Linked DNA regions of Metallumcola ferriviriculae. The protein of the gene in region 2 binds, or shares a complex with, the protein of the main gene of each other region. Links are inferred from orthologs where the notes say so. Each region holds a gene or a part of one and is shown on either strand. Other genes may lie near its edges. The genes, in order: nifU and MFMK1_RS01705.

Evidence for each region.
Region 1: the proteins of MFMK1_RS01705 (region 2) and nifU are in contact, whole or in part, in a solved structure (PDB 5XT5), measured with the Bacillus subtilis proteins. The link is inferred for Metallumcola ferriviriculae from one-to-one orthologs.

Annotation. Positions count from the first base shown.
Region 1 is NZ_CP121694.1:3,110,511-3,113,832, reverse strand. Bases 166-3,157 are described here. They hold nifU (Fe-S cluster assembly scaffold protein NifU), read left to right. Parts: upstream 166-1,471; coding sequence 1,472-1,843; downstream 1,844-3,157. Other genes in these bases: mnmA (tRNA 2-thiouridine(34) synthase MnmA), read left to right, coding at 1,882-2,967; nifS (cysteine desulfurase NifS), read left to right, coding at 280-1,482; MFMK1_RS15405 (RrF2 family transcriptional regulator), read left to right, coding at 166-264. Outside these bases: more of MFMK1_RS15405, read left to right, coding at 1-165; MFMK1_RS15385 (AMP-dependent synthetase/ligase), read left to right, coding at 3,241-3,322. UniProt on the Bacillus subtilis protein: Part of the SUF-like system that mediates the biosynthesis of iron-sulfur (Fe-S) clusters. Acts as a sulfurtransferase and thus transfers sulfur from SufS to SufB.
Region 2 is NZ_CP121694.1:322,067-325,300, reverse strand. Bases 178-3,081 are described here. They hold MFMK1_RS01705 (aminotransferase class V-fold PLP-dependent enzyme), read right to left. Parts: upstream 2,249-3,081; coding sequence 1,106-2,248; downstream 178-1,105. Other genes in these bases: MFMK1_RS01700 (ParB/RepB/Spo0J family partition protein), read right to left, coding at 2,519-3,081; MFMK1_RS01710 (DUF554 domain-containing protein), read right to left, coding at 390-1,079; MFMK1_RS01715 (alanine racemase), read right to left, coding at 178-295. In the rest of the region: more of MFMK1_RS01715, read right to left, coding at 1-177; more of MFMK1_RS01700, read right to left, coding at 3,082-3,234. UniProt on the Bacillus subtilis protein: Type II cysteine desulfurase that acts as the initial step in the SUF-like Fe-S cluster assembly pathway.

The DNA.
Region 1 (3,322 bases), 2.8 Mb from region 2 along the record:
GGGTATCTGTTGGCCCGGGAACCGAAAGAAATTAGAGTAGGGGACATTATCAGAGTTTTGGAAGGCCCGATCGCCCCCATGGATTGCGTCAGTGAAGAGGACCCGGAAGAATGTTCCCGGGGGGAGAGCTGTATTACCAAAACTATCTGGAAAAGAGTACGGGACAGTATTACTGAAGTGTTGGATTCTATCACACTGCAGGATATGTGCGATGATGCGGCAAAGGCGCGTCAAGAAAACGATTATTACATGTATTACATTTAAGGAGGCGTCATAGCAGTGCGTAAAGTATATCTGGATCATAGTGCCACCACGCCGGTACATCCGGAAGTGGTTGACGTTATTAACAAATACCTAACTGATGTTTGGGGTAATCCCTCCAGTATTCACAGTTTCGGCAGGGAAGCTAAAAAAGGACTAGAGGAAGCACGGGAAAAGGTCGCGTCTTTGATGGGAGCTGACCCAAAGGAAATTATTTTTACCAGCGGTGGGACTGAGGCGGACAATATGGCCATTATTGGCAGTGCTCATGCCAACGAGAAAAAAGGCAAGCATATCATTACCTCCCAGGTTGAACATCATGCTGTATTAGATGCTTTTAAGCATTTGGAAAAGAACGGCTTTGAGGTCACTTACCTGCCGGTTGATGAAGAGGGTTTGGTCAGCGTGGCTGAGGTGGAGCGAGCTATTAGAGAAGATACCACTTTTATCAGCATTATGCATGTTAATAACGAAATCGGTACTATTCAACCGGTGGAGGAAATAGGTGCCATAACCCGAGAAAAGGGAATTATCTTTCATGTAGATGCGGTACAAAGCTATGGTAAAATACCCGTAGATGTCAAGCAGATGAATGTTGATTTATTGACTGCATCCTCTCATAAAATATATGGCCCCAAAGGTGCCGGTTGTTTATATATCAGAAAAGGCGTTAAAGTACCTTCCTTTACACTGGGTGGCGGACAGGAAAAAAAGCGGCGCCCGGGTACCGAGAATATGCCGGGTATTGTGGGTTTTGGGAAAGCGGCGGAAATAGCGGCTAGGGATTATGAAGGGGAAATGAAGCGTCTCTCCGGATTAAGGGACAAGTTGGTAACGGGCATTGAAGAAAGAATTCCTGATATTCGTATCAACGGACACCGTACCAAACGTCTTCCCGGTAACGCCAACATCAGCTTTCGCTTCATTGAAGGTGAATCATTATTATTAAGTCTGGATATGAAGGGAATAGCCGCATCCAGCGGGTCGGCCTGTACTTCAGGCTCTTTGGACCCGTCCCATGTCTTGCTAGCCATCGGGCTTTCTCATGAAATTGCTCATGGTTCACTGCGCATGACACTGGGCGGTTCCAACACACAAGAAGATATTGATTATGTTTTGGAAGTATTACCGGAGATAGTGGAGCGGCTGCGGTCTATGTCTCCCTTATATCAACGCAAGGAAGCTTGCAAGCAGAAGGAGTGTTATGAGCATGTACAGTGAAAAAGTAATGGATCATTTCACCAACCCGCGCAATGTTGGGGAACTTGATAATGCTGACGGCAGCGGCGAAGTGGGGAACCCTACCTGCGGAGATATCATGAAAATTTCCATTAAGGTAGAGAATAATATTATTACCGATGTAAAGTTTAAAACTTTTGGCTGCGGAGCAGCAATTGCAACCAGCAGTATGGTAACTGAGATGGTGAAAGGGAAAACTATTGAAGAGGCATTGAAAATAAGTAATAAAAATGTTGCAGAGGAATTAGATGGATTACCGCCGGCCAAAATGCACTGTTCAAATTTGGCAGCGGATGCACTGCACAAAGCTATTGAAGATTACAAGCAGAAGCAGGCAAGCTAGGGGGGCTTTAAGCCCCCTGATTTTTTGAGGTGGGACATATGACAAAACAAATATTGGTGGCCATGAGTGGAGGCGTGGATAGTTCTGTTGCCGCTGCTCTCTTAAAAGAAAGCGACTACGATCTTGTGGGAGTAACCATGCAAATTTGGCCTGCTGATCAACCGCATCCCGAGATAGAAGGGTCATGTTGTTCGCTGTCTGCGGTGGATGACGCCCGGTCTGTGGCCGACAAGCTGGGGATTCCCTATTACGTAATGAACTTTAGGGATTACTTCAAGGAAAAAGTTATTGATTATTTTATCGAAGACTATTTGTCAGGCAGAACACCAAACCCATGTATCGCCTGCAACCAACACGTTAAGTTTGAAGCATTGCTGCAAAAGGCCCTGGCGATAGGCACGGACTTGATTGCCACCGGGCATTATGCCCGTATATACTTTGATGACGACAGGCAGCGTTATGTATTGGCAAAAGCAAAGGACAGCAATAAAGATCAAACCTATGTGCTTTATGGCTTCAATCAGGAGCAACTTTCGCGTACACTGATGCCGCTGGGAGAATTCACCAAGCCGGAAATTCGTCAGATGGCGGAAGAAATGGGGTTGGTGGTTGCTCACAAACCGGAAAGCCAGGAGATTTGCTTTGTTCCCGATAACAACTATCGTAATTTTTTGAAGGATAAGGTCGGTCAACGGATTAAACCTGGTCCGTTTTTGGACACCAAGGGCAATAAAATTGGTGAGCATCAAGGGATAGCCTACTATACCATCGGTCAGCGTCATGGTTTGGGCCTCGCTATGGGAAAACCCATCTATGTAGTTGACATTGACGTACGGCGTAATGCGGTTATTGTTGGCAGCCATGAAGAAACCTTTAGTCCAGGGTTGACGGCAAATAAAAATAATTTTATTCTTTTTGACCACTTGGAAAGCCCGGTGGAGGTAAAGGTAAAAATTCGCTACAAAGCTCCTCCGGTACCGGCACTGGTCTCTCCCGGGGAAGAAGGCCGAGTAAAGGTGGAATTTAAACAACCTCAGCGAGCAGTAACTCCCGGTCAAGCGGTTGTATATTATCAGGATGATCTGGTAATGGGTGGCGGAACTATTGAAAAACCATTACGGTAACAAAAAATTAGCAGCTCTCGAAAGTGGGAGTTGTCTTTTTTTATGTTTAGGAAAAAGTATTTGGTTGTAACGTCCATCAAAAAGGAGTTAAGTTTCTCAAGCTAATGCCAGAAAGCACAAGTTTATCCATATGCGAATTTTCAAAAAATACTTGACTTTCAGGGCAATTTATATTATTTTTTAGGTAAGTGAATGAACATTCAGTCACTGCTTGGCCTTAATTAAGAGAATATTTCGAAGAGCGAGAAATTAGCGGGTGGGGGGTTCTTATGAATGGGTAAGACCATTGTCAATATGTTTTTTGAAAGGGTAGAAAGGTTTGGGGATAAAGCGGCTTTATCTCAAAGAGTGGATG
Region 2 (3,234 bases):
TCGCATCGTATGTGATTTCAAGCATTCTCTGAATTTTTTGCCGAGAGACCAGTTGGTAAGCCAAGAAGATATTCTTTATTCCACCGGATAAAAAGACTTCCATTTCAGCTAATTTTGATACAGTCAATCCTACTGCCCCCGCGCGCATTTGCATATCCGCAATAGGGCGCAGCTTATGAGCCTTTACATGGGGGCGCAGCACAACTCCTTCTTTTTCTGAAAAAAGAGCCATATCTTTAATATTTGCCTTTAATTTATCTTTATCTAAGGCCAAATATGGTGTTTCTGCGGACATACTATCAACCCCTTGGACACTTCTTACCAAAAAGCAGTCATTTATCAGGTAATTAACATCTGTAGTCCTTGATCAAATCAGCTGGCACGAATCTTTATGTTAAAAAGACTTGCCCCAGAATAAAAGCAAAAACAACTGCCGGTAATAAGTTACCTACATTTATCTTACGTATTTCTAAAATACCAAGAGCAATACCAATAATCAGAACCCCGCCAGTAGCGGTCATTTCTGCTATTACCGCTTCGTTTAATAACATCCCTATCCATCGAGCCAATAAGGTTATACTCCCTTGATAAACAAATACCGGCAGGGCAGAAAATGCTACTCCCAACCCCAATGTTGAACTGAGCATGATTGACATAACACCGTCCAAAAGTGATTTAGCATATAATGTACGATGTTGCCCCGTCAACCCTGATTCCAATGCCCCCATTATAGCCATTGCGCCGACACAATATATCAAGCTGGCCGTAACAAAACCCTGGGCGAAAGTACTTTGCCGCCCATTCTCTTTATTGACTCTACTTTCAAGATAACGCCCTAAATTATCCAGATGCCACTCTAACCGCAACAATTCCCCGGTGATGCCGCCAAGCACTAAGCTAAAGATTACAATCAATACATTATTTGTCTGCATTGCCATCTGTATCCCTACCAGTAATACGCCCAAGCCTAATCCCTGCATTACCGTAATCTTTAGATTATCAGCAAATGACCTGCCTAATATTTTGCCCAATATTGCCCCACTAACTATGGCTAAAGCATTAACAACCGTCCCCCACAAAAACAATTCCTCCTCTCAAGTCAGCTTTATAGATCATGAGTTATTTGTTCAATAGCTTCAATAAAATTGTCTACCTCTACGAGTGTATTAAAATATGATAGACTTGCCCTAACAGTTCCTTGCGGGTATGTAGCCAATGCCTTATGTGCTAGAGGCGCACAATGGAGTCCCGGTCTTACAGCCATATCGTAAATCCGATCTAGGGCAAAGCTGACTTCCGCAGGATCGCAATTATGAATGTTAAATGAGACTACAGGCACATGGGATACCCCTGCCTGATGTCCATAAACGATGACCCCTTCAATATTCCTTAACATAGTCACCAACCTGCTTAACAGCAGCTGTTCATGTTCCATGATCTCGTTTAGTCCGGTCTCTTCTAAAAATTCCAGCGCTGCTGCCAGTCCTGCTAAGCCCGGTCCGTTAAGTGTGCCGCTTTCCAGGTAATCAGGAAATCCTTCGGGTTGTTGTTCTAATTCCGAAAAACTTCCAGTACCGCCTACCTTCAAAGGTAACAAAGCCGTACCGGGAGAGACATACAATGCCCCTGTGCCCTGGGGTCCAGAAAAAGCTTTATGTCCCGTCATAGCTAGCATATCTATGCCAAGAGCACTTACATCCAGTGGATACGCACCGGCGGTCTGCGCGGCATCTACTAGCAACAAAACTCCTCTGCGTCTAGCAATTTCAGCAATGGCAGCTATTGGTTGTATGGTTCCGGTTACATTAGATGCATGGGTTAACGCCACGAGTTTGGTATTAAGCTTGATATGGTGCTCGATTTGGTCCGGTCGGATTTTTCCGGATGCGTCACATGACACTATGCTCACATCAACGCCTTTCTTTTTTAGTAAATACAACGGCCTCAACATGGAATTATGCTCCAAAACAGTAGTGACCACATGGTCCCCCTGTTTAAGAACACCATTTATCGCAGTGTTTAACGCCTCTGTTGCATTAGCGGTGAATACTACTCGTTCTTCTTTTTCGGCGCCGATGAACCGTGCCAACCTTTTGCGCGCCTCGTATACATGACCCGCGGCCTTGCGCGCCAACCTATGCCCCGATCGTCCTGGATTGGCACCGCTATCCTCCAGTGCTTCCCGCACTGCATCGATTACTTGCGGGGGTTTAGGCCACGAACTAGCAGCATTATCAAAATATATCATCTGACCTCTCCTCGGTAAAAAATCAAGCAGGGCAAAGCCCCGCTTTATTTCGATCTTCCATCTTTACCTATTTAAATAGTTACGAGCCTCTACTGATTTTCGGGCAAGCAACTAAATGAGCTCTATACCACTTAGCCCCTGTCATTAAGTTAAACTTAGATTACCCAAACACCAACTTGAAATATACGGGATTTAAAGTTAGTATATCTGAAGCTTATCTGCTACATGTTTCATGTGAAACATTATTCTCCGATGTTTCACATGAAACAATTAGTCGCTCACCCCTATAAGCATCAGAATGCGATTTAGGTCTTGATTATCGTAGTAATCGATCAGTATTCTTCCTTTATTGTCACCATGTTTAATGACTACCTTTGTGCTGAGTTGCTCCTCTAACTTTTCCTGGAGAGAAATTATTTCTGGTAAAACTTTTTGATCGGCTGTCTTTCTAGCAGTGCGGCCTTCCGCAGTGTTTTTTACTAATCGTTCTGTCTCCCGTACTGAAAGACCTTTATCCGCCACCTGTCTCGCCAATGCCACTTGTTTTTCCGCATCTGAAATAGATAATAATGCCCGGGCATGTCCCATGGAAATAACCCCTAAGGTTAAGAGATCTTGTACATCACACTCCAGGTTTAATAGGCGTAATGCATTAGTAATAGCTGACCTGCTTTTACCAATCCGTCCAGCTAATTTTTCCTGAGTTAAGCCGAACTCTTCCAATAGAGTTTTATAGGCCCATGCCTCTTCGATAGCGTTGAGGTCCTCTCGCTGGATGTTTTCAATTAATGCCAACTCCGTAACCTGCCTGTCACCCAAATCTTTGATAACCGCCGGAATTTTTTCCTGCTCTAACAGATTACATGCTCGCCAGCGCCTTTCTCCAGCAATTAATTGGTATTTATCAGCACCTATTTTTCTTACAACTATTGGTTGAATGACACCGTTCTCCTTGATAGATTGAGCTAATTCCTTTAATTTATCCT